DNA from 3 places in the Pseudomonas sp. GW821-FHT07E12 genome. Region 2 is predicted to be linked to each of the others. Evidence: predicted binding sites of a transcription regulator. Region 2 holds the regulator's gene; each other region holds the start of a gene.
The links. The regulator sigma-54, encoded in region 2, starts transcription at its own class of promoters, with help from an activator protein. The targets are predictions, from matches to a motif close to ANTGGCATNNANNTTGCTNT.

Region 1 (9,893 bases), on a different contig from region 2:
TTGTCTCCTTCGCGCAATGCAAGGAGGGCCGCGTTCAGCACGCAGTTGTCACAAGCGATATTATGATCGGCCAGATACCTGACCACGGCGAAAGCCTTCGCTATCTCTCCAATGGAAATGTAGGCACTCAACCGATTGTTCTGGGCAACGCTATCCTGCGGATACTTCATTGCCGCCCATTCCCACAGTTTCACGTTATCCGACCACAAAGGCAGCGTAACGCGCACGTTCATCACTGCCCCAGCCAGCCAAACTAGCGCCAATAATCCGCTGCCAACAACGAATAGTCGTTTGCCAGCAAGCCATGCAGGCAGCCCCCCGAGTACCGCCGGCAGCAGGCTGCATACCAGCGACAACGCGGTAGTGGCATAGCGATCATGGTACAGGCTATCGTCGAATCGAGTAGGCAGTAGCTGCATGACCGGCACTAGACAGATACTGGCCACCACTACCAGCGCGGCGGTCAGCGAACGCCGCCCCAGCAACGCCCAGAGTGCCCATCCCAAGATTCCGATGACCAGCGCGCAATGCCACACCACCGTCGCCAGCGGGCGACCGAACGTGAACGCATCCCAAGGATGAATCGGACTCAACCCGACGACGACACCCAGCATCATTTGCCAATAGCGCAGGAACAGGAAACTGCTCCGATGCAGATACTCTGCCAACGGCGGCATAGGTACCAAGAAACCGGCAACCACTTGGCTACCCAGCGCCCAGTGCCTAAGCGATAGATACCCCACCCCTGCGAGCAGGATCGCAGCATAGCTAGGCCAACGTTCCCGAAACATCCTGGCCAACCGTCGAAGCGCCCCCCCCTGCCCGTCATAGGCCGGATCCAGCCAATCCAGGATGACCAGCAGTATAGGGAAGCAAACCGCCGATTCCTTGGTGAGGGCCGCCAACAGGAAGCACAACCCAACAGCCCCTGCACGCCACCAACGTTGTCGCAACCACATGGCCAGGCACAACCCTGCCAAGGTGCATAAGGTCTGCACTAGATCGAACTGGCAACCGATCCAAGTCACCGTCTCGACCAGGATCGGGTGCAGACCGAAGGCCAATCCAGCCAGCGCAACAACCACCGCAGGAGCCGGACATTGCTGACGCCGGGTAATCAACCGGGCCAGCAACATCACCAATGCGACGTTGATCAGGTGTATTCCCAACGATACCGCATGCATCGGTCCGGGCTGGCCATCTCCCAATCGCACTTCCAGCGTGAACAGCGCCACCACCAGCGGGCGGAAATAGATCTGCCAGCCATTGAAGCCGCGAAAAACATAGTCGAGCCATGCTTGGCCATGACGTAACCAGGCCATATCCTGAAAATCGATCAGATCATCCCAAACGAAGCCGGCCTCGAGCACTGGCCAATACACAATCGCAACGACGAGCAGCACGAGGCAAATCCAACCTACCAACAGCCCCCCCTCCTTTCGCATAGCAATCATGGCGAGGTGGACTCACTATTCATCGTTGCCACACCATTCGCCGACCAATAGCCAAGTCTCATACCTTCCTGCCTGACGATGACAGCCTGCTCGACGTGCCCATCTCGCTCCAGCACCGTCAAGAGTTGCAATGCGTAGGTTTTGTTGCCATGCGTGCGCTCGACCGCCTTGGTAAACAGCAGATTGGCAGCGGGCATGTCAGTCAGATCGTTGATCGCCACGTCGCCCAACTGAGCCAGAACTTCGGGAGACAGGCCATTGCGCCTTGCCAGGATCAACCCTGCGTCCACCACCCTGCGCGGATCGATCGGCAAGCCTTCGTTGAGTGGCCGGATCAGCCCACTGACCGCTAGGTTCTGCTGCACGGAAACAGGCTGGGACGCAAGTTTGCGCAGCATTCCGCCCCACCAGACCGGATCGGTCGGCTCTCCGGTAGTGGCTGCCATGATGATCAAGCCCTGCTCCGGTAACGCGGATGCACCAGGGAGCGCAGCAGCACGGAGGAACTCACGCCTGCCAAAATCGTAGAACGGCGAGCGTGGATTCCCCCCGGACATACCCACATACAACGTCGCTAAATCACTGGCCGCACGCGGTGAATCGGGATTCTTGTCCACCAAGTCCATCGCCATATGCAGCGGATCGCCCCAAACCGCCGCTCGGATCGTCGCCATACCACCAAAGGCCAGGATCACTATCCCGACGATAACTGCCTTTATGCATGAATCCTGTGACACCGGAATCCGGCGTAACAAATCGGCTACCGCCAGCAACACCCCCAGCACCGCAAAATAATTGCGATGCTCGAACACCAACTCCAGATTGAACACGTTGCTGGTCAGCAGGTGCGCAGCAAAAAACCAGAGCACGCCAAGGCTGAATATAGGCATCCGTCGACGCAGCGTGACAGCACTGATCAGTAGCGCTGCCAGCAACAACCCGCCGAACAAAGTGGTCGGCGGCGACAGCAGTCCGATCGAGACCGGGTAGTTGTCGTAGTAGAACGTCATCAAGCTTGGCAACGGCAGCAGGATCTGGCCAAGGTACAGCGGCAGCACCCGCAACTGGCTCAGCAGACGCTGGCCAACACTGAAGTCGCGCCCATCGAAGGCATGCGGCGCCAGATAGGTCGGCAAGATCCAACCGAGAAATATAGCTAGACCAACGACAAGTCCAACTGCATACCCCCAACGCAGCAATCGTGAAGTCAACGGCGGTGCGCGAAAGCCCAGTACCGTCAATTCCAGTACCAGAGCGAAGCAAGGGAACAATGCTGCCGTCTCCTTCGCCAACAGCCCCAGTGCACCTAGCAGCCAGGAAACCGCCAGCCAGATCCACTGTCGGCGTTCGCAAATGTCAGCGGTACGCGCATGCAGATAGACAAGCAGGCCCAGCAGAATGAAGCTCAGCGCCAGCATCTCCATGCGCTGCACCACGTACAACACGGTAGACACCTGCAGTGGATGCACCGCCCACAGCAGCGCGATGGCCCAGGGCGCATAACGGCCCCAGCGGCCAACTTCGGCCAGAGCCAACAATCTCGACAGTAGCAGGTATACCAGCACTGCATTGAGCAGATGCACGCCCAGGCTGGTCAACTTATAGAGATAGGGTTGTTTGCCTGCAACGTAGTAGTCCAGCGCGAAACTCATCGTCGCCAGCGGCCGGCCGATGCTGCCGGGCTCATAACCACTCAACGCCATCTCGATGCCTGGCCAATTCAGTGTCTGCAGGTGGACACGCGGATTGGTGACGATATTGGGATAGTCGTCGAAGATGAAATCGCCATGCATGCCGGGCCAAAACACCGTTGCAGTCAAGGCCAGCAGGAGCAACCATAGGGCTGCCTGTCGAAGTCGTGAGGTCATGAAACCGGCATGAAAAAAAGAGGTATAACAACGCCTTCCCTATGCTCGGCGAAGGCACCCCAATACCGGAGTGGATGCTTATTAGCTACACCCATCCGGCCGATATTTTTCGTCCACCGCACTGGCATCACAACTCCATATACCACTGGACGTACGATTGAGCTGCAAGGTTTTGCCGCTCACCTGCGGATTGCCATTAAGCTCACAGGCGATGTAGCCCGTATCCGACGAGTCCATGCTGATCAGGCTACAACGCGCAGTTGAGGTCTTCAGGCCGATGTCGCCGACATCGAACGATGTCTCGCCCTCTGCGATTAGCTTGGCCTCGAAGGTAGCCCGGCCAGGGGCAATATCAGCCAGCCCCGCAGTGACCTGTGAGCGGGCTACGTAATCCTGATACATCGGCAGCGCGATGGCAGCCAAGATGGCGATGATCGCGACCACGATCATCAGCTCAATCAGCGTGAAGCCCTTCATACTCCGCATGCCCCCTCCCCCCTGTCGAGAGCACATCCCCGAGAACTAAGGAGCCCCGGCCATGACCGGGGCTCCCGCCGAATGCTACGGATCCCCAATGAGGATCAGGTGCAGCCGGTAGGCTTGTACTTGTCCGCAACACTCGAGCTGCATTTCCAGTTACCCGAAGTACCACGCGTCAGCGTAACATTCGAACCGCTGACCTTTGGATTGCCCTTCAGCGCACAAACGATCGTCTGGTTACTGGTGTCGCTGAAAGCACCCGTTACGGAAACGCCGCAACGGGCAGTGGAGCTCTGCAGACCGACAGAGTCGGTCGTCGCCGTACCGGTGCTGCCGCGCTGAATGGTTTCTTCAAATGCAGTCACACCACCACGGATATCAGCCAAGCCAGCAGTGACCTGCGAGCGGGCCACATAGTCCTGATACATCGGCAGCGCAATAGCGGCCAAGATGGCGATGATCGCGACCACGATCATCAGTTCGATCAGCGTGAAGCCTTGCTGCTTCTTCATGAGACATCCCCTAGAGGTTTGGTTTGAAACGAAGTTGATACTCGAGTCGGGTGTCCAGGCGACCCAGCCACCCTCGATGGAGCGACATGCACTGGTACACATAGCAGATTACGCGCCAAATCCCGGCACTTCCCCCACTACTCCCCGACGCAGATGATGCGCAGCATCCTCTTGGATTGGAAGCCCCTATCTACTGCTTTTGAGACGCAAACGCCCCCAAGCCCCTGGGCGGCAGAATGTGACGCAAATGGTCACTCTCATCTAAGCTAAAAATGTAGCGTGACGCGCAGCACGCTTGCCCGTTGGGGAGGTGCCACACATTCAAGAACCCGCTACCATGCGGCAATTCCAGCCCGGGGAAGGCCGGAGGGGAGCATATATGTCTGCAAGCCGTGGTGCCATCAAGAGTCAGCCGGTGTCCCGCGACACCAATATGATGTCGCCGTTTGTCTGGGAGGGGACTGACAAGCGTGGCGTGAAAATGAAGGGAGAGCAGCCAGCCAGGAGCGCAAATCTGCTGCGTGCCGAACTACGCAAGCAAGGCATTACGCCCGGCGTTGTCAAGCCCAAACCCAAGCCATTATTTGGCGCGAGCGGCAGCAAGATCAGCCCGAAGGACATCGCTTTTTTCAGCCGCCAGATGGCTACGATGATGAAGTCAGGTGTCCCGATCGTGGGATCACTGGAAATCATCGGTAGCGGGCACAAGAATCCCCGCATGAAGAAGATGGTCGGCCAGATCCGTGCCGACATTGAGGGAGGCTCTTCTCTGTATGAGGCCATCAGCAAGCACCCTGTCCAGTTCGACGAGCTTTATCGCAACCTGGTCAAAGCAGGCGAAGGCGCAGGCGTACTGGAAACTGTGCTTGAGACCGTGGCTTCTTACAAAGAGAACATCGAAACACTAAAGGGCAAGATCAAGAAGGCCCTGTTCTACCCTGCCATGGTGATCGCGGTCGCCATGCTGGTCAGCTCGATCCTGTTGATCTGGGTTGTCCCGCAGTTCGAGGACGTGTTCAAGGGCTTCGGCGCCGAACTGCCAGCCTTCACTCAGCTCATTGTCGCCGCATCCCGCTTCATGGTGGCTTGGTGGTGGCTGCTGCTGCTGCTGCTGGCGGGTACCATCACCGGCTTCATCTTCGCCTACAAACGCTCTCCATCCATGCAACATGGCTTGGACCGTCTGATCCTGAAGTTTCCGGTAATCGGCCAGATCATGCACAACAGTGCCGTGGCACGATTTGCTCGAACCACGGCTGTGACGTTCCGCGCTGGCGTTCCCTTGGTCGAAGCACTAGGCATCGTAGCCGGCGCCACTGGCAACTCTGTCTACGAGCATGCTGTCCTACGCATGCGGGACGACGTCTCGGTTGGATACCCTGTCAACATGGCAATGAAGCAGGTAGGTCTATTCCCGCACATGGTGGTTCAGATGACCGCCATCGGTGAAGAAGCCGGCGCTTTAGATGCAATGCTCTTCAAGGTCGCGGAGTACTTCGAGCAGGAAGTCAACAACGCGGTGGACGCATTGAGCAGCCTGATCGAGCCACTGGTCATGGTATTCATTGGTACCATCGTCGGCGGCATGGTCATCGGTATGTACCTGCCGATCTTCAAGCTTGCCTCCGTCGTCGGATAAATAGTTAGATGGCATTTCTCGACCAGCATCCCGGCCTCGGCTTTCCCGCCGCGGCCGGGCTGGGACTGCTCTTGGGCAGTTTCCTCAATGTGGTGATCCTGCGCCTGCCGCGCCGTATGGAGTGGCAATGGAAGCGCGATGCGCGCGAGATCCTGGATGAGCCGGATATCTATGAGCCGCCGCCGCCCGGGATCGTGGTCGAGCCTTCGCATTGCCCACACTGCAAGCATCGCCTGAGCTGGTACGAGAACATTCCTCTGGTCAGCTGGGTGATCCAGGGCGGCAAGTGCCGGCATTGCCATGCGCCGATCTCGATCCAGTACCCGCTGGTTGAACTGCTGACCTCGCTGCTGGTGGTTGCCAGCGTGTGGCGCTTCGGCTTCGGCTGGCAGGGGTTCGGGGCGATTGTCTTCAGCTGTTTCCTGGTCGCGCTTTCCGGTATCGACCTGCGTACCCGGTTGCTGCCTGATCAACTGACCTTGCCATTGATGTGGCTCGGTCTGGTCGGATCGATGGACAACCTGTACATGCACGCCAAGCCCGCGCTGTTGGGCGCGGCGGTCGGCTATGTGTCGCTGTGGATGGTCTGGTGGCTGTTCAAGCAGCTCACCGGCAAGGAAGGCATGGGGCATGGCGATTTCAAGCTGTTGGCGGCGCTGGGGGCCTGGTGCGGGCTCAAGGGCATCCTGCCGATCATCCTGATTTCTTCGCTGGTTGGCGCAGTGCTTGGCTCGATCTGGCTGGCATCCAAGGGCCGCGATCGCGCCACGCCGATCCCGTTCGGGCCGTATCTGGCGATTGCCGGCTGGATCGTGTTCTTCTGGGGTGATCTGATCGTCGGCCGTTATCTGCGGCTTGCCGGGCTGGCCTGACCTGCGGTTTCCATGAGCGACTTTATCGTCGGGCTCACGGGGGGGATCGCGTCAGGCAAGAGCGAGGTCGGACGTCGTTTCGAAGCGTACGGTGCCACGGTGGTGGATGCCGATGTAATAGCCCGCGAAGTCGTCGAACCCGGCCCTGTGCTGTCCCGGATCGCAGAGCGTTTCGGCGCCAGCATCCTGCAGGCCGATGGCCGCCTGGACCGACGTGCTCTGCGCGAGCTGGTATTCGCCGATCAGGCACTGCGCCGCGAACTGGAAGCAATCACCCATCCGGAAATCCGGATGCGCCTGCGGCAGGCCTGCCAGGCCGCCCCCGGCCCCTATGTCATCGCCGCGATTCCGCTGCTGACCGAAGCAGGTGGACGCATCGGCTATCCCTGGCTGGATCGCATCCTGCTCGTCGATGCGCCGGTGGCACTGCAACGTGAGCGACTGATGCTCCGGGACGGCATCGATGACACACTCGCCGAACGCATGATCAGCGCCCAGGCCAGCCGCGAACAGCGCCTCACCTTGGCCGATGAGGTGATCGTCAACGACGGGAACCCCGACGAGCTTGAACGGCACGTCGCTGCGCTGGACCGTCATTATCGGGAACTGGCACAGCTGAAGGGCCTGCAATAAGGCCATCCGCATCCCGCGCGCCTCACTCTAGCCAGAGCGTCTTTGCTTCGGGTGTTTACAGATCCACGTCAACCGCAGGAGCGGCTTCAGCCGCGATGAGGCTTTACCGAGAAAGCCACATCGCGGCTGAAGCCGCTCCTACGATTCATGGCATCCGTGATGACGTGAGCCAAAAATTCCAGGTGGCGGATGTCGCGGGGAATGAAACACGCCGCCTCGCCAAGCTCCTTTCCTACGACGAAGCCGCGACGCGGGCCTCCCCGAAGCCCAAAACCGCCACCACACCGCGCTCCTTGCCGGGCCGCACGCTCACCTGCCAGCCGTACAGGTCGCAGAGCCGGCTGACGATCGACAGGCCAATGCCGCCGCCCTGGGAATGCCCGGCATAGGTGCCGCGGTAACCACGCTGGAACAGCTTGGCCGCATCCTCCTCGCTCAGGCCGGGGCCCGAGTCGATCACCTCGACCGCATCCGATGACACGTGCACGCAGACCTGGCCCTCCTGCGTGTATTTCACCGCATTGCCGATCAGGTTGCCCAGCGCGACCGACAACGCCGATTCCGGCGCATCGATCACCAGGCCGCGCTCGCCTTCCAGCACCAGCTCCAACGGTTTGCCGCCGAGCTGGGCACGATGGGATTCAAGGAGTTGCTCGGCCACCTTGGCGACGTTGCTATTGCCCTGCCCTCGCTCGTTGCGCGACAGCAACAGCAGCGCGCCGATCAAGTCGCTGCACTGCTGCTCGGCGCGCTGGATGCGCTGCAACCGCTGCAGCACTTTGGTATCGAGATTCGGTCGCGTCAGCAGCAGTTCGGTCGCGCCTCGAATGACCGCAAGCGGCGTGCGCAATTCGTGGCTGACGTCGGCGTTGAACTCGCGGTCGCGCTGCACCACTTCGGTCAGGCGGACCGAGTAGTCGTCCAGCGCCTCGGCCAGCTGGCCTACCTCGTCGTCGGGGAAGAGCGGCGCCAACAGCTTTGGCTCGCTGGTACCACCGCGATAGGCCCGCAGACGCGCGGCGAGATCCGAGACGGGGCGCATCACCTTCGATGCCGACCACCATCCGATCAGCAGTGACAGGCCACTGAACAGCATCACCGATACATACAGCGCGCGCTTGAGCTGCTGTTCGCCCTTGATGCTCTGGGTGACGTCGTAGGCGAAGAAGAACCACTCGTTCGGCGTCTTGCGCACCGCCAGTTTGTAGGCGAACGGCTTGCCCTTCTCGTCCACGCCGGAAATGCTGTGGATGCCGTTCGGCAGTTCGTACCAGTCCGGCTCCTCGCGGCGCAGTTCGTCGAACTTGTCGCTCTTCACCACCCGCGCAATCATCTGCTGCACCGGCATGTCCGGGCTGCGCGACGGATCCAGATAGAACCGCCGCGCGTACTCGTCGATGTTCTTGTTCATCACGTCTTCGACGAGCTGGCTTTCCACGCGCTGTCGCGCGTAGTCGGTCAGATAGGCGAACAACGCCGTCAGGCCGGTGCCCAGCAGGACGAAGGACAGGATGATGCGGCTGCGCAGCCGCCGCCGGTAGCGCCCGCGACGACGCTCGGGCGCACCGGCTGAAGAAGCACCGCCCTCAGGCATCGGGCGCGGCGATGCGATAGCCGATGCCATGCCGGGTCTGGATCAGCGGCACGTCGAACGGCTTGTCCACTACCGCGCGCAGGCCATGGATGTGCACCCGCAAGGAATCCGAATCCGGCAACTCCTCGCCCCACACCCGGGTCTCGAGCTCCTGGCGCGTCACCACAGCGGGTGCGGCCTCCATCAACGCCTGCAGGATCTTCAGCGCGGTCGGATTGAGCTGCAGCAGCTTGCCGCGGCGGCGCACTTCCAGCGTGTCCAGGTTGTACTCCAGATCGCCGGTCTCCAGCACCCGTGTGTGCACGCCCTTGCCACGACGCGCCAGCGCGTTGAGGCGTACCTCGACTTCCTGCAACGCGAACGGCTTGATCAGGTAGTCGTCCGCACCCGAGTCGAACCCGGCCAGCTTGTTGTCCAACGAGTCACGCGCGGTGAGCATCAGCACCGGAGTCTGCTTGCGCGCCTCGTTGCGCAGCTTGCGGCAGACCTCGATGCCATCCATGCCCGGCAGGTTGAGGTCGAGCACGATGGCATCGAATTCATGCACCACTGCCAGATGCAACCCGGTCACACCGTCTGCGGCGAAGTCCACGGTATGTCCGCGGTCCTCCAGGTAGTCACCCAGATTGGCCGCGATGTCGCTGTTGTCTTCGATTACCAGAATTCGCACTTGAGCCTCGAAATTAATTAGTTCCCGACCCGCGGGTCGTACTGCAGAGTTCGCTGCGATAGGTCGCGTATCGCCCTCTCGCCTTGCTCCTTCATACGTCTACGCTCGGCGACCGTCATGCAGTTGGAGGTAAGTCGGTTGGATCCCGTCGCACGCTCGCGCTTGCACACA
Region 2 (9,893 bases):
CCATCCGGTGCCGGGCCAGCGGCAGCCGGCCGCGGAATGCTTCACAGACCACGGTCGCCTCGAAATGCACCCCGTCCTCGCCCTGCACCTCGGCGCGGGCTTGCGGCAGGCCGGTCTCGATGAGTTTACGGATGGTTTCGGCGTCCAACGGGCTTTCCTAATAAAATGAGCGACCATTCTACTCTCCGTCCGGGTCCCGCATGGCCGTGTCGCCCCTGTCCCTCGATACCGTCCACGACGCCGATCTGGTCGCCAGCGGCCGCCGCGTGGTCGAGATCGAGCGGGGCGCGCTCGCCACCGTGGGCGAGCGCATCGGCGCAGAATTCGCAGCGGCCTGCCGCCTGATCCTGAGCTGCCGCGGTCGTGTGGTCGCGATCGGCATGGGCAAATCCGGCCACATCGCCCGCAAGATCGCCGCCACGCTGGCCTCGACCGGCACCCCGGCGTTCTTCGTCCACCCCGGCGAGGCCGGCCATGGCGACCTGGGCATGATCACCGAGGCCGACGTGGTGCTGGCGCTGTCCTACTCGGGCGAATCCGACGAAATCCTCACGCTGCTGCCGGTGCTCAAGCGCCAGGGCAACCCGATCATCGCGATGACCGGGCGTCCGACCTCCACACTGGCCCAGGCCGCCGATGCGCACTTGGACGTGAGCATTCCGGTCGAAGCCTGCCCGCTGGAACTGGCCCCGACCTCCAGCACCACCGCCTCGCTGGCGATGGGCGACGCACTCGCGGTGGCGCTGCTGGACGCGCGCGGCTTCACCGCCGACGACTTCGCCCGCTCGCACCCGGCCGGCAGCCTCGGACGCCGCCTGCTGCTGCACATCACCGATGTGATGCACGGTGGCGACGATCTGCCAAGCGTGCGCGAGGACGCCAGCCTCAGCGAGGCACTGGTCGAGATGAGCCGCAAGCGTCTGGGCATGACCACGATCGTCGATGCCGACGGCACCCTGCTCGGCCTGTTCACCGACGGCGACCTGCGCCGCGCCCTGGATAGCGACATCGACGTACGCAACACCCGCATCGTCGAGGTGATGACGCGCAATCCGCGCACCATCGGCGCCGATCAGCTGGCCGCCGAGGCAGCCCGGCTGATGGAGGCCTACAAGATCAACGGCCTGATCGTGGTCGACGAGCGCCAGCGCGCGGTCGGCGCGCTCAACATTCACGATCTATTGCGCGCCAAGGTGGTCTAACCCCATGACCGCCATGGATAGCCCGATGCCCTACTCGCCACTGCAACACCTAGCCCCCGACCTCGTCACCCGCGCCGCACGGATCCGCCTGGCGTGTTTCGACGTGGACGGCACGCTGACCGACGGCCGCCTGTACTACGACCATGCCGGCAACGAGAGCAAGGCCTTCAGCGTGCTCGACGGCCAGGGACTCAAGCAACTGGAAACCGCCGGCATCCACGTCGCCCTGATCACCGCGCGCCCCAGCCTGTCCGCCGAGAAGCGTGGCCAGGACCTGGGCCTGCACGTGCAGATCGGCGTGAAGAACAAGCGCCTGGCGGTGGAAGCCCTGTGCCGTGACCACGGCATCGCCATCGAAGACGTACTGTTCATGGGCGACGACCTGCCCGATCTGCCGGCGCTGCTGGCGGTGGGCCTGCCGGTCGCCCCGGCCAACGCACATCCCTGGATCGCCGAGCGCGTGCAATGGCATACCCGTGCCCGGGGTGGCGAAGGTGCCGCGCGCGAGGTCTGCGACGTGCTGCTGGCCGCGCAGGACAAGGTCGATGCCGTGATCGCGAGGTTCTCCGCATGAGCATGAGCTGGCGCAGCGTCCTCGGCTGGGTACTGCTGGCCGCCGCGATCCTGACCGGCTGGTCGGCATGGCGCCAGCACGAGCGTGCACCCGACGCCACCGTGGAAGACAACGGCGTGGACTACGTGCTGTACAACTTCGAGATGGCCGCGCTCGACAAGGACACCGGCAAGGTATCGGTGACCTTGCGCGCCCCGGAGATGCATCGCGATCGTGTCGACCTGATCTCGCACATCACCACGCCGCTGTTCCTGATCCCGGACAACAACGACCAGGAATGGACGCTGCGCTCCAAGACCGGCTGGCTCAGTCCCAAGGGCGAGGAACTGCGCATGCGCGAGAACGTGATGGGCGACAGCCCTACCACCAGTGGTATTGCGCCGACCACGTTCCGTACCGAGAGCCTGGACGTGTTCCCGAAGCAGAACCTGGCCAAGACCGCCGCGCTGGTGACCATGACCCGGCCCGGTATCATGCAGACCGGTGTCGGCTTCGAAGCCGACCTCAAGTCCCAGCAGTACCAGCTCCTTTCACAGGTCAAGACCCGTTATGAACCGAATGCCGCCAAGAATGTCGCCCGCTAGGCTCGCGTTGCTTGCGCTGCTCGCGTTGGCGCTGCCCACGGTCGCCTTCGCCAAGACGACCGACCGTGACCTGCCGATGACCATCGATGCCGCCAACCAGAGCGGCAGCATGCTCGGCGACAACGGCAAAGTGCGTTACACCGGCGACGTGGTGATCATCCAGGGCACCCTGGAGATCCATGCCGACACCGCCGACATCTTCCAGAAGGACGGCCAGGCCGACCGGATTTTCCTGACCGGCAAGCAGGCGACGCTGAAACAGCAGCTCGACGACGACACCTGGATGCACGGACGCGCCGACAACATCGAGTACCAAGTCAGCCAGGACACCGTGATCCTGACCGGCAACTACTACGTTGAATCGGTCAAGGGCACCAACGTCGGCCAGCGCATGGTCTACAACACCAAGACCGGCGACATGCAGAGCGGCGGCGACGGCTCGCGCGTGCGCACCGTGATCCAGCCCAAGACCAAGCCGGCCACGACCACGCCAGCGACCACGCCCAAACCGGCCGCGCCGGCAGCCACCAAGCAGGAGAAGAACTGATGCTGGTCGCCACCGGCCTGCGCAAGCGCTACAAGCAGCGTGAAGTGGTGCGCGAGTTCGCTCTGTCGCTGGAAGCCGGCGAGGTGGTCGGCCTGCTCGGCCCCAACGGCGCCGGCAAGACCACCTGCTTCTACATGATCGTCGGGCTGGTCGAGGCCGATGCCGGCCGCATCGAGCTGGACGGCCGCGACATCACCGGCGAGCCGATGTACCGGCGCGCCAAGCTCGGCGTCGGCTACCTGCCGCAGGAACCGTCGGTGTTCCGCAAGCTCAGCGTGGCCGACAACATCCGCCTGGTACTGGAGCTGCGCGACGATCTCAACGACAGCGCCCGCGAAAAGGAACTGTCCTCGCTGCTGGACGAACTGCAGATCGGCCACGTCGCCGAACAGCTCGGCGCCAGCCTGTCCGGCGGCGAGCGCCGACGCGTGGAGATCGCGCGCGCGCTGGCGGCACGGCCGCGGCTGATGCTGCTGGACGAACCGTTCGCCGGCGTCGATCCGATCTCGGTCGGCGAGATCCAGCGCATCGTCACCCACCTCAAGGAACGCGGCATCGGCGTGCTCATCACCGACCACAACGTGCGTGAAACCTTGGGAATCTGTGACCGCGCGTATATCCTCGCCGAGGGTGCTGTCCTCGCGCAGGGGTCGCCGGACGACATCCTCGCCAATCCGGACGTGCGCCGCGTCTATCTGGGAGAGACCTTCCGGCTCTAGCCCCGCGGCTGTCGCCCGGCGTTCCACCACACGGGTCCGACATGAAGGCACGGCTGCAGACATCGATGGGGCAACAGTTGGTCATGACGCCGCAGTTGCGTCAGGCCATCCGCTTGCTGCAGATGTCCGCCGCCGAGCTGGAGCTGGAAATCGCCGAAGCGGTGGAGACCAACCCGCTGCTGGAGTGGATCGAGGACGCCGCGCCCTCACTGGATCGCGACACCTCCGAGCCCGGTCGCGATGCCGAGACCGCCTCCCAGCAGGAGGAGAGCCGCGACGAAGAGTGGCTGCCCGACGAAACCGCCTGGACCGCCACGTCTGGCGGCCATGACGATGACGATCAGGGCAGCGCGGCCGAGCGCGTGGTCGAACCGGAAACACTGCCCGACCATCTGCTCTGGCAGTTGCATCTCAGCCACCTGTCCGCGCGCGACCGCCGCATCGGTGCAGCGCTGATCGACGCGCTCGAAGACGACGGTTACCTGCGCGAACCGATCGCAACGATCACCGAGACACTCGCCGCCGAGTTCCGCGCCGACGAGGACGAAATCCTCGCGGTACTGCACCAGATCCAGCGCTTCGACCCGGTCGGCGTGGCCGCACGCACACTCGGCGAATGCCTGACACTGCAGTTGGACGTACTCCCCGCCGACACGCCCGGGCGCGAGTTGGCGCGGCAGATCGTCGCCGGCCCGCTCGACCGGCTGCCACGCGTCGGCATTCCCGGCCTGGCCCAGGAGCTGAAGCGCCCACTCGACGAGGTCGAACAGGCCGTACAGCTGGTGCGCTCGCTCGATCCGCGCCCCGGCAAGCAGATCGGCGAACTGGCCGCCGACACCTATGTGACGCCCGATTGCGTGATCTGGCGCCAGCGCGGCGTCTGGCGGGCGGCCCTCGCTGGCCGTTCGCAACCGAAGATCACCATCCACCGCGGCTATGAGCAGATGATCCGCCGCTGCGGCGAAGCCGATGCCGGCTACCTGCGCAGCCACCTGCAGGAAGCGCGCTGGCTGCTGAAAGGCCTGGAGGCACGCGGCGAGACCTTGCTGCGGGTAGTGCGCTGCCTGCTCAAGGAGCAGGCCGGGTTCCTGGAGTTCGGCGAGCAGGCACTGCGGCCGCTGACCCTGCGCGAGATCGCCGGCGAACTGGGGCTGCACGAATCGACCATTTCCCGGGCGATCGCCCGCAAGTACGTGCGCACCCCGCGTGGAACCATCCCGCTGCGTGCCTTCTTCGCCTCCGGCATCGATACCGACAGCGGCGGCGAAGCCTCCAGCACGGCCATTCAGGCAATGATCCGGCGCCTGATCGAGGCCGAAAACCCGCGCAAGCCGTTATCTGACGCCAAGCTGGCTGATCTGCTGAAAACCTCCGGCGTGCCAGTAGCGCGCCGCACCGTGGCGAAGTATCGTGAGGCCATGAACATTTCCGCCTCCCACGAGAGAGTACGGATCGCCTGACACCCTCCGTCGGCGACGGGAAGTTCATTGGCCCACCGAACCAATGGAGGTATCCGATGCGTATCGAGACGTATGGCCAGCAAGTTGAAGTCACCCCCGCCCTGCGCGAATACGTGGAGACCAAGCTGCAACGCCTGCAGCGGCATTTTGACCAGCACTGCGAAGTCCGCACCCAGCTGGCGCTGAAGAAACCCGACCACCACGTCGTCGCCACCGTCAATCTTCCCGGACGAACGCTGCATGCCGACGCCAGTGCGCCGACCATGTACGCCGCCATCGACCTGCTCGCCGACAAGCTCGACCGCCTGGTACTCAAGCACAAGGAAAAGAAACAGGACCACCACGCCCGCGAGGTGCGCGACAATCAGGCCTGATCCGTCCTGCCTGATCCCAGCATGCTCCTGACTCAGCTGATGGCGGCCGTGCGCACCGTGGTGTCGCCGGCCGCCGACCGCGAAAGCGTATTGAATCTGGCGGCCGACCTGTTGGCCTGCCGCCAGGCGGGCAGCGAAGAACTGCTTTCCAGCCTGCGCGAGCGCGAAGCGCTCTGCAGCACCGCGATCGGCCATGGGATCGCCATCCCGCACGGGCGCTGCCCCTGCCTGAGCGAACCACGCGGCGCATTGATCCGGCTGCAACAGCCGATCGACTTCGGCGGCGCCGAACCGGTCGACCTGCTGTTTGCGATGGCCGTCCCCGGCCACTACACCCACGAGCACCTGGTGCTGCTATCGGAGCTGGCCGAGCATTTCTCCGATCCGGCCTTCCGCGACGGGCTGCGCCAGGCGCCCGACGAGGCCGCGCTGCTGAAACTGCTTTCCACCCACACTCCGCCCCAGGCCAGCGCCGCATGAATACCAGCATCACCGCCCGCGAACTGTTCGACCAGCAGCGCGAGAAGCTGAGCCTGCGCTGGCTCGCCGGCCAGAAGGGCGAGAGCCGCGAGCTGGAGGCCGGCGGCACCAACGCGCGCCGACCATCGCTGGCCGGCTACCTCAACGCGATCTATCCGAACAAGGTGCAGATCCTCGGCACCGAGGAGCTGACCTGGCTGGATTCGCTCGACTCGCGCCAGCGCTGGGAGACGATCGAGAAGATCGTCCAGTACCACCCATTGGCGCTGGTGATCAGCAAGAACCAGGCCTGCCCGGAAGACCTGCGCGCGGCCGCCGACGAGGCCAACATCCCGCTGTGGGTCTCACCCAAGCGCGGCCATGAACTGCTCAACCACCTGTCCTACCACCTGGCGCGCACGCTGGCGCCACGGGTCACGCTGCACGGCGTGTTCATGGAGATCTACTCGATCGGCGTGCTGATCACCGGCGAAGCGGGTTCGGGCAAGAGCGAGCTGGCACTGGAACTGCTCAGCCGCGGTCATCGGCTTGTCGCCGACGACGCGCCAGAATTCACCCAGATCGCCCCGGACGTGCTCGATGGCACCTGCCCCGAGCTGCTGCAGGACCTGCTGGAAGTGCGCGGCCTGGGTGTGCTGAACGTGCGCGACATGTTCGGCGACACCGCCGTCAAGAAGAACAAGTACCTGCGCCTGATCGTGCACCTGACCAAGCCGATGACCGAACCCACCCCACATGGCTACGAGCGCCTGACCGGCGACTCCGGCACCCGCCACGTGCTGGACCTGGACGTACCGCTGATCACCTTGCCGGTGATGCCCGGCCGCAACCTGGCGGTGCTGACCGAGGCCGCCACCCGCCTGCACATCCTGCGCACCAAGGGCATCGACCCGGCTGCGATGTTCATCGCCCGCCACAGCAACCTGCTGGAGCGGCGCCACCCATGACGCCGAACGGCTCCACCCTGGTGATCGTCAGCGGCCTGTCCGGCTCGGGCAAGTCGGTGGCGCTGAAGACCTTCGAGGATCTGGATTACTACTGCTCGGACAACCTGCCGGTCGAACTGCTGCCGGATTTCGTGCGCAGCCGTCTGGCCGGCGACACCCTCGGCGACCAGCGCCTGGCGGTCGGCATCGACGTGCGCAGCCGCAGCGACCTGTCGCAGCTGACGCAGTGGCGCGAGCGCGCCCAGCAGTACGGCATCGAAGCGCGCCTGCTGTTCTTCGACGCCACCGACGAGGCCCTGCTCAAGCGTTATGCCGATACCCGCCGTCGCCATCCGCTCAGCCACCTCGGGCTGTCGCTGCCGGAGGCGATCGCGCGCGAGCGCGTGCTGACCGCGCCGCTGCGCGAGCAGGCCGATGCAGTGATCGATACCTCCACGCTCAACGTGCACCAGTTGCGCCGGCGCGTGATCACCGAGTTCGCGCTCAGCCAGGACGACGGCAAGCTGTCGCTGCTGTTCGAATCGTTCGCCTACAAGCGCGGCGTGCCGGCCGAAGCCGACTTCGTGTTCGACGCGCGGGTGCTGCCGAATCCGCACTGGGAGCCAGAGCTGCGCCCCCTCACCGGCCGTGATGCCGGCGTGCGCGACTACCTGGAGCAGCAACCGGAGGTCGTGCGCTACGTCGAGCAGATCACCGACCTGCTCGACACCTGGCTACCGCGGCTGCGCAACGACACCCGCAGCTACGTGACCATTGCCTTCGGCTGCACCGGCGGCAAGCACCGCTCGGTCTATCTCGCCGAGCGCCTGGCCCGGCACACCCGCGAGCAGGGCTGGCCGGAAGTGGCCACCTTCCACCGCGAACTCGACTGATGTGAAGGCCGTCGCCTTCTCATCGGGGCGACGCAGTCGATCTCAAGAGTGGTCCACGCGGGCCGGTGAATCCCGCGTCAAAACGCCTGCAAACGCTATCGTCCCGTCACGCGGACCTGTTAACGTTTCACCATGGCCTGTGGCATTCTCCTCATCACTCACCCTGGTATCGGTAGCACGCTGTTGAGCGTTGCGACCGGGTTGCTGCGGCAACTGCCGCTGAAGACCGAAGCCTTCGAAGTTCCGTTCGATGCCGACCTCGATGACCTGCTTCCGCAGGCATCGGCTGCACTGCGACGGGTCGACGCGGGCGACGGTGTACTGGTCATCACCGACCTGTACGGCGCCAGCCCCAGCAACCTCGCCCGGCGCGTTGCGCAGTTGGGCACGCCGGTCCGGCGCGTCTCCGCGCTGAGCCTGCCGATGCTGCTGCGGGTGATGAACTACCCGGAACAAGGACTGCAAGACCTGCCCGCCACTGCGGCGGCGGGCACCCGCAACGGAGCGATCATCGACGATGCTTGAACGCGAACTCACCGTATCCAACCGCCTCGGACTGCACGCCAGGGCCACCGCCAAACTGGTGCAGACCCTGTCCTCGTTCCGCTGCAGCGCCACGCTCGCGGCCAAGGGGCGCGAGGTGAATGCCAAGAGCATCATGGGGGTGATGCTGCTGGCCGCCGGCCAGGGCACGCCGGTGACGGTGCGTGTGGACGGCGTGGACGAGGTGCAGGCGCTGGACGCTCTGGTCGCCCTGTTCGAACGCCGCTTCGACGAGGACAGCTGAGCATGGCCGGCAGCGGTCCCGTCCCGGCCGATGCCTGCCAATTGCCCGCCTGCGAAGGTCGGGCATGAGCCTGCGCCTGCGCGGCCACGGCGCCTCACGCGGCAGCGCGCTCGGACGCGCCCGCGTACGCCTGCCGCATGCGCTGGAAGTCAACGAACAACGCATTCCCGCCAGTCGCGTCGAAAGTGAACTGGAACGGCTGCATCGCGCGGTCGAACTGGCACGCGACGAGATGCACCAGCTGCGCGAGCGCCTGCACGGCGCACTGGCGCGCGAGGTCGGCGAGTTCCTCGATCTGCACGCACTGCTGCTCGACGATCCGGAACTGCTGTTCGGTCTGGACGAGCTGATCCGCACCGGCCGTTACAGCGCCGACTACGCGCTGCGCCTGCAACGCGACCGGCTCGCGGCGGTATTCGACGGCATGGAGGACGCCTACCTCAAGAGCCGGATGGACGACCTCGACCACGTCATCGGCCGCATCCACGCCTTCCTGCAGAAGCGCCAGCCCGGCGTGAAGGGCGTGGCCGGCGAGATCCTGGTCAGCGACAACGTCGCCCCGTCCGAACTGGCGCAACTGCAGTCGCAAGGCGTGGTCGGCATCGTCACCAGCGCCGGCAGCGCACTCTCGCACAGCGCGATCCTGGCACGCAGCCTGCACCTGCCGCTGGTGGTCAGTGCTGCCGACGCGCTGCAGAAGATCAACGATGGCGACGTGCTGATCGTCGACGCCGGCAGCGGCCAGGTGATCGTCGATCCGACCCCGGCCGACCTGCGCGACTACCGCGAGCGCCTGCGTGATCTGGCCAAGGAGCAGCGCGAACTCGGCCGGCTGCGCTCCAAGCCGACCCGCACCCGCGACGAAGTCGACATCACCCTGCTGGCCAACGCCGAATCCGCCGAGGACGTCGCGCGCGCACATGCGCTAGGTGCCAGCGGACTGGGCCTGTATCGCACCGAGTTCCTGTTCCTGCAACGCAACGAGTTGCCGGACGAGGAGGAACAGTTCGAGTGCTACCGCGACGCCGTGCTCGGTATGAGCGGCCGCCCGGTCACGATCCGCACCCTCGACCTGGGCGCCGACAAGGCTGACCGCACCGGGCTGGTACTCGGCGACGAAGAAAACCCGGCGCTCGGCCTACGCGGCGTACGCCTGATGCTGGCGCGGCCGGCGGTGGCCAAAGCCCAGCTGCGGGCGATCCTGCGCGCCTCCGGCTATGGCCCGGTACGGATCCTGATCCCGATGGTCAGCGTGCGCGAGGAGATCGTGCAGCTACGCCGCCAGATCAAACGCCTGACCACGCAGTTGCGCGAGGAAGGTCACGAGATCGCCGAGCACGTACCGCT
Region 3 (9,893 bases), on a different contig from region 2:
GGGCGACGTGTTTTTCGAATTCGCTGCCGCTCCTGGCTTTCTCGTCGTCCAGTGCCTCACGTGCGACGGCGTTGGCGAAGACCAGCCGGCCATCGGCGCGGAACAGCACGATGCCTTCCAGCGTTCGCTCGCTGAAGGCACGCAAGGTGTTGGGGGATGGCAGCAGGGTCGAGTCGAAAAGCGGTGTGTCGGTCACAGTGCGAGATGGATGCAACGGTGCACGCACTATACGCCGGCCGTTCCGGCGGACGGAATCAGGCTACGGCGAGCGGGCGACTGGCCTGCAAGGTGTTGGACTGCCCGTTGGCGTCGTACGCCGGTGCGCTCTCGCTGCGGCCGAGGTGACGCAGGGCCCAGTTGACCTCGCGGCGGCGACGCGCCAGCAGGGCACCGTTGGCACGGTTGAACTCGGCCAGTTCGCGCAGGCGCTGTTGCTGGCCTTGCGGCACCGCGGTTTCCAGTTCGCGCAGGGCATCCAGCTTGGCCTGCACGGCCTGCATCAGCCCTTCGACATCGTGCTCGAGCAAAGCCCGGCGCTCACCGGCGAGGGCGTCGCTCAGGCGTTGCAGCGGCTCGCTCATGGCCTGGCTCATCCGGCGAGCTGCTGTTCCAGATTCTGCAGGCGGCTGGAGATGACGTCGGCGTTGACCTTGTAGCTGCCGTTCTGCAGGGAGTCCTTGACCGCCTGCACGCGACTGCTGTCCACCGCCGGCGCCTTGGCGAGGTTGCGCTGCAGGGCCTGCAGATTGGTGGCCTCCCCGGTCAGGCTGAGGCTGTCACTCGGGGTGGTGGCGGTGATCGCCGACCCCGCCGATGCAACCCTGCCGCTCGCACTGCTGCGCACGGTGGCGGCTGCAGGGAGATTGCCGTCGATTTTCTGGCTCATGACAGGTTGGGTCCTTTACGGTTCGCTGGGGTTAACGGCCATGGGCGGCCGAACTTTAGTGAATGTGTCAACGCGAAACGACTACTGCACCGCTGGCATCGACCGTTCCCTGGACGACGCGGCGCGAGGAAGCATTCTCTACCGATACCCGCTCGTCCTGCCCGGCATCGGACAGGGCGCGTCCGGTCATCCGCACTTCCAGTCCGTTGCGACGCGAGACCAGCTCCACGGTATCGCCACGCTTGACTAGCCGAGGTGAAACCACGTCGTTGGCCGACAGCAGCGTGCCGGCCGACAACACGCGCCGGGCGGTCTTGCCGACCGCATCGACCGGGTTGGCCAGTGCTGCGCCGGCGATACGCGACGCGTCGCGCTTCTCGATGCTGATATCGGCCAGGCTGATGGTTTCTCCAGCGGCGATGCCGCGATTGAGCACCAGCACGTCCTGGTTGCGCCGGACTTTGACCGGCACGAACAACCGCCAGCCGGCCGGTTGCGGGCAGGCCACCTCGACGGTGTTGCTGCCGGTGGGCTGGGCCTGCAGCGGTACCGGACACGCCGGCATGCGCAGCCCGGGATCCAGCGTGGCTTCGGCATCGGCGTTCGGCCCCACCGTGGACAGCGCCGCGGCACGGATCGAATCCACCGGCTGGAAGCCGTCGGCCCAGGCGGGGGCGGCCACCAGAAGGAGAATCAGCAGGATCGGGCGCATCGACGACTCCGGGACAACGGTTCGAGCGGACTTTCTGCAAGTGCTGTGCCGAAAGGGCCGGGATTGGGGATTCGGGATGGGGGATTCGTAAAAGCGACTCCTGGCCTCCGCAGCGCTTTTACGAATCCCGAATCCCCAATCCCGACTCCCTGTCTTTAAGAGCCTCAAGTTGCCCGCCGGACGTGTCGATAACGGTTGCATGTCCTATGACCTGCTCAACCGGATCGACCAGCGCACCCGCCTGGCCGGCCATAACCGACTGGCGCTGCTGCTGTTCCGGCTCGGCGGTCGTCAGCTTTTTGGCGTGAACGTGTTCAAGGTGCAGGAGGTGCTGCGTCGGCCGGGGTTGTTCCAGGTGCCGGGGCTGCCTTCCGAGTTCGCCGGCGTGGCCGATGTGCGCGGGCGGTCGGTGCCGGTGCTCGACCTGGGACTGGTGATCGGGCACCCCGAGCGCCGCACCTCGGAGGCCGAGGGCGATCCGGGCTATCTGGTGGTCGCCGAGTTCAATCGGTCGGTGCAGGGGTTCCTGGTCAGTGGCGTGGAGCGGATCGTCAACATCGCGGTGGAAGACATCCATCCGCCGCCGGAGCTGGGCGCCGAGGCCACCTACCTGACCGCGGTCACGCGCTTCCAGGGCGAGCTGATCCAGGTCATCGACGTGGAAAGCGTGCTGGCCGACATCGCCCAGGTCGAGACCGACATCCAGTTGGACCCGTCGCTGGTGCTCGATACCGCGGGCCGCCAGCTGCAGGTGCTGGTGGTCGACGATTCGCGCGTGGCGCGCCAGCAGATCCGCAGCGTGCTCGATCAGCTGGGTGTGGGCGGCACCCTGCTCTCGGATGGTCGCCAGGCACTGGACCACCTGCTGCAGGTGCTGGCATCCGGCGAGAGCCCGGCCGAGCGCTATGCCATGGTCATCTCCGACATCGAGATGCCGGCCATGGACGGCTACACGCTGACGACGGAAATCCGGCGCAACCCGGGGTTGGCGGATCTGTACGTGCTGCTGCACACCTCGCTGTCCGGCGTGTTCAACAACGCCATGGTCGAGCAGGTCGGCGCCAATGCGTTCGTCGCCAAGTACAGCGCGCACGAGCTGGCGGAATACGTACTTGCCCGGCTCAGAGTGGTGGCCGAGGCGGCCTGACGGCCTTATCGCTCGAAGTGTTGCGGCATTGTGCTTGCAACGGCCGGGGCAGCCAGGATCGATATGGGCGCCGTGGCGCAACCGGGCGCGCCGGGAAAATGACGCACTCTTCCCGTCAACGCTGCCGGCGATGGCTGATTCAGGCGAAAACGTCGACCAGTGAACCCAGCGCGGCATCGCCGGCCAGTGCGACCACGCCGGTGGTCAGGGGCAGCGAGCCGGTGGCCATGCCGGCCACGACGGCGACCTTGGCGATGTCCTTGAGGTCGCCGTTCAAGGCGCCGCGCGCGGTGTCGCGCATCGCGCGCCAACTTGCGCCGATGGTGTGATCTGCTACTGAGGAAATGATTCCCACAGCTTCTCTCCCGAAAATTAAAGCAACGCAATGCCGGATCCACCACATGGTCCACCCGGCTTCCGGACAGCAGGCCAAAGCAGCCTGCAAACAGTCCGAAAGGGATAGCGGCACGCCTCCGGGCGATCTTTAGCGCGACCTTCAGCCTGCCGATCCGGCATTTCTGGCACAAAGCTTGCCTGCACCCCTGCGAGCCATACCCCTGGGGGTGCCATGTCTTCCAACCCGATCTCGGCCTACTTCGGCGTCCACGGCGCCGCCCTGCCCCTGCGCGAGGAGCGGATGAAGCTCATCGCCAGCAATCTGACCAACGCCGACACGCCGGGCTACAAGGCCAAGGAGCTGAACTTCGATGCCGCGCTGCAGGCGTCGATGAGCCAGCAGGGCCCGCTCGCCACCACCGATGCCAGGCACGTCGCGATTCCCGAACAGGGGCCGAGTGCGTTCCTGTTCAACCGCCAGGGCGCCCAGCCCAGCCTGGACGGCAACACCGTCGACCCGGATCTCGAGCGCGCCGCCTACGGCCGCGCGGCACTGGAGTACCGGGCCTCGCTGTCCTTCCTCGAATCCAAGGTCAAGAACATGTTGACCGCGATCACCGGCCAGTAAGGGGTACTGCGATGAGCAACCTCCCGATCTTCGACGTCGCCGGCTCGGCCTTGCAGGCCCAGTCGGTGCGCCTGAGCACGATTGCCTCGAACCTGGCCAATGCCGATTCGGTGGCCTCCACGCCCGAACAGGCCTACCGGCCGATCGAGCCGATCTTCCAGGCCCAGCCCAACCGCGAGGATTCCAGCCTCACCGGGGTGAAGGTCAAGGAGATCGCGCAGAGCAACGTGCCGGCCATCAAGCGCTACGAGCCGGGCCATCCGCTCGCCGATGGCGATGGCTACGTCTACGCACCGGATGTCGATCCGGTCGCGCAGATGGTCAACCTGATCTCCGCCTCGCGCAGCTACCAGGCCGGCGTGGAAATGCTCAACACCGCCAAGGACCTGGCCCTCGCCACCCTGACCATGGGCCGCTGAGGCGCCCCGGAGAAACCACGATGTCCGCGATTTCCATGGATTCGCTTTCCAGCCTGGGCCTGACTGCCGGCGGCAAGAAGACCGCGATCGAACGTCAGAAGGTCGATGACAAGGCGCAGAAGGACAAGCTCGGCCAGGCCGACTTCCTGATGATGATGACCCAGCAGTTGAAGAACCAGGACCCGCTCAATCCGATGGACAACGGCGCGTTCCTGGCGCAGTTGGCACAGATTTCCACGGTGCAGGGCCTGGGCGATCTCAACAAGAAGGCCGACCAGTTCCTCAGTGTCAACGGCACCGACCAGGCGCTGCGTGGTGCGGCGCTGATCGGGCATCAGGTGGAGGTGCCGGGTGGTTCGCTCTCGCTGAGTGCGGATGGCAGCGCCACCGCCTCGGCCACGGCTTCCGGCCCCGGACCGGTCAATGTGGTGGTGCAGGACAGTGCCGGCAATCCGGTGCGGGCGCTGACGCTTGCCGATGGCGGCGCCGGCCCGCGTCGCATCGATTGGGACGGCAAGGACACCGCGGGCAATCGCCTGCCCGCCGGTGACTACCGCTTCTCCGCAAGCCAGGCCGGTCCTGACGGCAAGCCGGTTTCGCTGGACACCTATGGCAACGCCAAGGTCGAGAGCGTCAGCCTCGACAAGGACGGCGCCACCCTCAACCTCGCCGGTGGCCAGACCGTGCCGTTGGCCAAGGTACTGCGCATCAGCTAGTGCTCCAGCCGTCGTCCCGCTGTTGCGGGAGTGACGGGAAAACGCCCTTCCGAACCACGGCTGTCACTTCCTTCGAGGAACCATCATGGGTTTCAACACTTCTCTCTCCGGTCTGCGCGCCAGCAACAGCGACCTCAATGTGACGTCCAACAACATCGCCAATTCCGCGACCACCGGCTTCAAGGAGTCACGCGCGGAGTTTGCCGACATCTTCATGGGCAGCACCTACGGTGTCGCCAACAACGCGACCGGCAGTGGCGTGCGCGTGGCCGACATCGCCCAGCAGTTCAAGCAGGGCAACATCGACAACACCGAGAACACGCTGGACGTGGCGATCTCCGGTGAAGGCTTCTTCAACCTGTCCAACAACGGCAACACGCTGTACACGCGCTCGGGCAACTTCCAGATGGACAAGGAAGGCAACGTGGTCTCGCCGGAGGGCTACAACCTGAAGGTGTTCGCCCCCAGCGAGGACGGCACCACGGTCAGCACTTCCACGATGAAGAACCTGCAGCTGACCACCACCGACAGCGCGCCCAATCCGACCAGTGCGGTGGGCGCCAACGTGACCCTGCCCGCCAATTCCAGCGCGCCGACGGTCGCCACGTTCGATCCGAGCGATACCAACAGCTACAACTACTCGACCTCGCTGACCGTGTATGACTCGTTGGGCGTGTCGCATGTGATGTCGCTGTACTACGTCAAGACCGGCAACGCCAACGAATGGCAGCAGCACGCCTATATCGACGGGACCTCGGTCAGCGCCACGCCGACCACGCTGCAGTATTCGGACAATGGCACGCTGGTGTCGCCGACCGACGGCAAGATCGCGCTGGACAGCTACACGCCTTCCAACGGTGCCGGCACGCTGGCGATCACGCTGGACCTGGCCAAGTCCTCGCAGTACGGCGAGTCGTTCTCAGTCAACAACTTGAACCAGGACGGCTACGCCGCCGGCCGCCTGTCGAAGTTCGAGATCGCCCAGGACGGCATGGTCTATGCCAACTACAGCAACGGCAACAAGGTGCTGCTTGGGCAGATCGCGCTGACCAACTTCAACAACAAGCAGGGCCTGGCGCCGCAGGGCAACAACTGCTGGACCGCGACCGCCGCCGCTGGAACGCCGCGTACCGGCGCCCCCGGCAGCTCGAACTTCGGCAATGTGCAGTCCGGCGCGCTGGAAGCCTCGACGGTCGATCTGACCGAGCAGTTGGTGAACATGATCGTGGCGCAGCGCAACTTCCAGGCCAACGCCAAGATGATCACCACGCAGGATGAGTTGACCCAGACCGTGATCAATATCAACCGTTGATCTGTGTAGCCGTCATTCCCGCGAAATCGGGAATCCATGGACGTAGATCTGGCGAGAAAGCAACGTCCCTGGATTCCCGCTTTCGCGGGAATGACGAACAAGAAAATCCTTTTAGCCGCTTGAACCCGGGAGTTTCCCTCGATGGACAAGGCCGCCTATGTTGCGATGACCGGAGCCAGCGCCACGTTGCAGGCGCAGACGGCGGTTTCGCACAACCTGGCCAATGCCGACACCGCCGGTTTCAAGGAGGCGTTGGCGAATACGCAGGCCTTCCGTGTAACCGGGCCGGGTTATGCCTCGCGCTACGCCACCATCCTCGGCGACACCGGTTTCAACGCCCAGCCCGGTCCGCAGCAGGTCACCGGTAATCCGCTCGATGTCTCGCTGGCGCAGGACACCTGGCTGGCGGTGCAGTCCAAGGATGGCCAGGAGGGCTACACGCGTGCCGGCAACCTGCAGCTGACCCCGAACGGCCAGTTGCTATCGGGCAGCCGCCCGTTGCTGGACGACAACGGCGTGCCGGTGACGGTGCCGCCACACGAATCGATGGAGATCGGCAATGACGGCACGATCTCGATCGTGCCGCAGGGCCAAGGCCCGCAATCGATGGCGATCATCGGCCGTTTGCGTACCGTCACCGCCGGGCAGCAGCAACTCGTGCGCGGACTGGACGGCCTGATGCGCAACGCCGAACCGCGCACACCGCTGCCGCGTGCCGCAGGCGATGTGTTGAGTACCGGCATGGTGGAAGGCAGCAACGTCGATCCCGCCGCCGCGCTGGTGCAGATGATCCAGCTGCAGCGCCAGTTCGAGATGCAGGTGAAGGTCGTCAAGAGCAGCGACGAGAACGCACAGTCGGCCAATACCTTGCTGCGTCTGAATGGCTAAAAGGCCGGGATTGGGGATTCGGGATTAGGGATTCGTAGGAGCGGCTTCAGCCGCGATGGGCTTCCGCGTGAAAGCCCATCGCGGCTGAAGCCGCTCCTACGTCGTGTGCCTGCTTTTTACGCATCCCCAATCCCAAATCCCCAATCCCACGCCTTTAGGCACACCCTTTGCATGGTGATGGGCAACGGCGTAAACCCGACGCCGCATCGAGGAATACGTCATGAATCAGGCTTTGTGGGTCGCCAAGACCGGACTGGATGCGCAGCAGACGCGCATGTCCGTGGTTTCCAACAACCTGGCCAACGCGAATACCACCGGCTTCAAGAGCGATCGCGCCAGTTTCGAGGATCTGCTCTATCACCAGGTGCGTCAGCCCGGTGGTTCCAGTTCGCAGCAGACCACGCTGCCGACCGGTCTGCAGCTCGGTACCGGTACGCGTGTGGTGGCGACGTCCAAGGACTTCCAACAGGGCAGCCAGCAGCAGACCGGCAACGCGATGGACGTGATGATCAACGGGCGCGGCTTCTTCGAAGTGCAGTTGCCCGATGGCACCTCCGCCTACACGCGCGATGGCACCTTCCACGTCAACGCCGAAGGCCAGGTCGTCACCAACAGTGGCTACCAGTTGCAGCCCGGCATCCAGATTCCCGAAGGCGCGCAGAGCGTCACCATCGGCAGCGATGGCACGGTCAGCGTGCAGATTGCCGGTACTGCGGCCGCTACCGAAGTCGGCACGATCAGCCTCACCGATTTCATCAATCCCGCCGGCCTGCAGGCCAAGGGCCAGAACCTTTACGTGGAAACCACCGCTTCCGGTCCGGCGCAGAACGGCACCGCGGGCCTGGATGGCCTGGGCAGCATCGTCCAGGGCGCGCTGGAAGGCTCCAACGTCAATGTGGTCGAGCAACTGGTCAGCATGATCGAAACCCAGCGTGCCTACGAGATGAACGCCAAGGCGATCTCGACCACCGATTCGATGCTCGGCTATCTGAACAACAACACCTGAGGCCTTGTTCCATGAAGACCTGTCGCCTGGCGCTGTGCGCCCTCGCCTGCTCATTCCTGCTCAGCGGTTGCCTCAGCATTCCGCTGCTGTCGATGGGGGGATCGAAGAAGGACGATGCGGAGCTGCCACAGACGGCGGTCGAGTACGCACCCACGGCGGGCGCGATCTATCGCGAAGGTGCGCCGGGGCGCATGAATCTGTACTCGGACCATCGCGCGCGTGACGTCGGCGACCTGCTGACGATCGTGTTGAGCGAGACCACCGCCGCACAGACCAAGGCGGCCACCACGACCAAGAAGGACTCCAAGATCGACATGGCCAATCCGACCATCGCCGGCAAGAGCCCGACCTTCCGTGGTCGCGAGATCCTCAACAACGAGATCGATGCCAACCGCGACTTCAACGGCACCGGCGACAGCAGCCAGAGCAACAGCCTCAACGGCAACCTCACCGTCACGGTGATCCGTCGCCTGGCCAACGGCAATCTGGTGGTGCGCGGACAGAAGAACCTGCGCCTGAACCAGGGCAACGAGTTCGTGGAGGTCGAGGGTGTGGTGCGGGAGGTCGATATCAGCCGCGAGAACACCGTGGCTTCCAGCCTGGTGGCCGATGCGCGCATCTCCTACAACGGGCGCGGCACGCTCTCGCAGAGCAACCAGATGGGCGCGCTGGCGCGCTTCTTCAATTCTCCGTTGTATCCGTACTGAGGAAGCGAGGTAGGCCATGGGTACCGCCCGTTCACATGACATGTCAGCCATCCGGGCACTTGCCGGTGGCATGCTTCCGGGCCTGGGACGGCTGTTCTGCGCGATCGCGCTGGTCGGCGTTTTCCTGGCACCGGCGCACGCCGAGCGCGTCAAGGATCTGGCGCAGGTCGGCGGTGTGCGCAACAACCCGCTGGTCGGTTACGGCCTGGTGGTGGGGTTGGACGGTACCGGCGACCGCACCAGCCAGACCCCGTTCACCGTGCAGAGCCTGCGCAACCTGCTCAACGAGCTGGGCGTCAACGTGCCGTCCAACGTCAATCCGCAGTTGAAGAACGTGGCGGCGGTGGCGATCCATGCCGATCTTCCGGCGTTCGCCAAGCCCGGCCAACCGATCGACGTGACGGTGTCCTCGATCGGCAACTCGGTGTCGCTGCGCGGCGGCACGCTGCTGATGGCACCGCTGAAGGGCGCCGACGGTCAGGTGTACGCGATCGCGCAGGGCAACCTGGTGGTCGGCGGCTTCGGTGCCGAAGGCAAGGATGGTTCGCGCATCTCGGTGAACGTGCCTAGTGCCGGTCGGATTCCCGGCGGTGCGCTGGTGGAACGTGCCCTGCCCGACGTGTTCGCCGGCACCGGCGAAATCACCCTCAATCTGCACCAGCCCGACTTCACCACCGCGTCGCGTCTGGTGGCGGTGCTGGATTCCACGTTCGGCGCCGGCAGCGCACGCGCCCTCGATGGCGGTACGGTGTCACTGCGCTCGCCGACCGATTCGAGCGCACGCATCAACTTCCTCGCCCAGGTCGAGAACCTGGAGCTGACGCCCGGTGAAGCCGCCGCCCGGATCGTGATCAACGCACGTACCGGCACGGTGGTGATCGGTTCGGCGGTGCGGGTGATGCCGGCCGCGGTGTCGCATGGTTCGCTGACGGTGACGGTGGCCGAATCGAGCAACGTCAGCCAACCCAACGCGTTCTCCAATGGCCAGACCGTGGTGACTCCACAGTCGCAGATCACCGCGACCGCCGAGGGCAGCCACATGTTCAAGTTCCAGGGCGGTGTCACCCTCGACCAGATCGTCAAGGCGGTCAACGAAATCGGCGCAGCGCCTGGCGATCTTGTCGCGATTCTCGAAG

Region 1: AC3WJE_RS12920 (pilin) is a predicted target of sigma-54. The motif match lies at 4,415-4,434, and genes of this name have one in related genera.
Region 3: flgB (flagellar basal body rod protein FlgB) is a predicted target of sigma-54. The motif match lies at 3,263-3,282, and genes of this name have one in related genera.

The regions. Positions count from the first base shown of each region.
Region 1 covers NZ_JBYSVX010000021.1:38,378-48,270, reverse strand. Annotated here, with positions in the region: gene AC3WJE_RS12935 (tetratricopeptide repeat protein) at 1-1,403, opposite strand, end outside; gene AC3WJE_RS12930 (hypothetical protein) at 1,451-3,322, opposite strand; gene AC3WJE_RS12925 (pilin) at 3,404-3,799, opposite strand; gene AC3WJE_RS12920 (pilin) at 3,904-4,314, opposite strand; gene AC3WJE_RS12915 (type II secretion system F family protein) at 4,694-5,953, shown strand; gene AC3WJE_RS12910 (prepilin peptidase) at 5,962-6,825, shown strand; gene coaE (dephospho-CoA kinase) at 6,838-7,458, shown strand; gene AC3WJE_RS12900 (sensor histidine kinase) at 7,691-9,082, opposite strand; gene AC3WJE_RS12895 (response regulator transcription factor) at 9,045-9,722, opposite strand; gene AC3WJE_RS12890 (hypothetical protein) at 9,740-9,893, opposite strand, start outside.
Region 2 covers NZ_JBYSVX010000011.1:104,143-114,035, forward strand. Annotated here, with positions in the region: gene AC3WJE_RS08710 (BolA family protein) at 1-148, opposite strand, end outside; gene AC3WJE_RS08715 (KpsF/GutQ family sugar-phosphate isomerase) at 201-1,202, shown strand; gene AC3WJE_RS08720 (KdsC family phosphatase) at 1,228-1,776, shown strand; gene lptC (LPS export ABC transporter periplasmic protein LptC) at 1,773-2,360, shown strand; gene lptA (lipopolysaccharide transport periplasmic protein LptA) at 2,347-2,907, shown strand; gene lptB (LPS export ABC transporter ATP-binding protein) at 2,907-3,626, shown strand; gene AC3WJE_RS08740 (RNA polymerase factor sigma-54) at 3,668-5,086, shown strand; gene hpf (ribosome hibernation-promoting factor, HPF/YfiA family) at 5,143-5,460, shown strand; gene AC3WJE_RS08750 (PTS sugar transporter subunit IIA) at 5,482-5,940, shown strand; gene hprK (HPr(Ser) kinase/phosphatase) at 5,937-6,887, shown strand; gene rapZ (RNase adapter RapZ) at 6,884-7,759, shown strand; gene AC3WJE_RS08765 (PTS sugar transporter subunit IIA) at 7,892-8,284, shown strand; gene AC3WJE_RS08770 (HPr family phosphocarrier protein) at 8,277-8,546, shown strand; gene ptsP (phosphoenolpyruvate--protein phosphotransferase) at 8,611-9,893, shown strand, end outside.
Region 3 covers NZ_JBYSVX010000001.1:168,883-178,775, forward strand. Annotated here, with positions in the region: gene AC3WJE_RS00745 (ATP-binding protein) at 1-196, opposite strand, end outside; gene AC3WJE_RS00750 (hypothetical protein) at 255-581, opposite strand; gene flgM (flagellar biosynthesis anti-sigma factor FlgM) at 590-886, opposite strand; gene flgA (flagellar basal body P-ring formation chaperone FlgA) at 954-1,598, opposite strand; gene AC3WJE_RS00765 (chemotaxis protein) at 1,798-2,745, shown strand; gene AC3WJE_RS00770 (hypothetical protein) at 2,885-3,100, opposite strand; gene flgB (flagellar basal body rod protein FlgB) at 3,314-3,709, shown strand; gene flgC (flagellar basal body rod protein FlgC) at 3,721-4,128, shown strand; gene AC3WJE_RS00785 (flagellar hook assembly protein FlgD) at 4,149-4,844, shown strand; gene flgE (flagellar hook protein FlgE) at 4,930-6,156, shown strand; gene AC3WJE_RS00795 (flagellar basal body rod protein FlgF) at 6,298-7,044, shown strand; gene flgG (flagellar basal-body rod protein FlgG) at 7,265-8,050, shown strand; gene flgH (flagellar basal body L-ring protein FlgH) at 8,062-8,757, shown strand; gene AC3WJE_RS00810 (flagellar basal body P-ring protein FlgI) at 8,828-9,893, shown strand, end outside.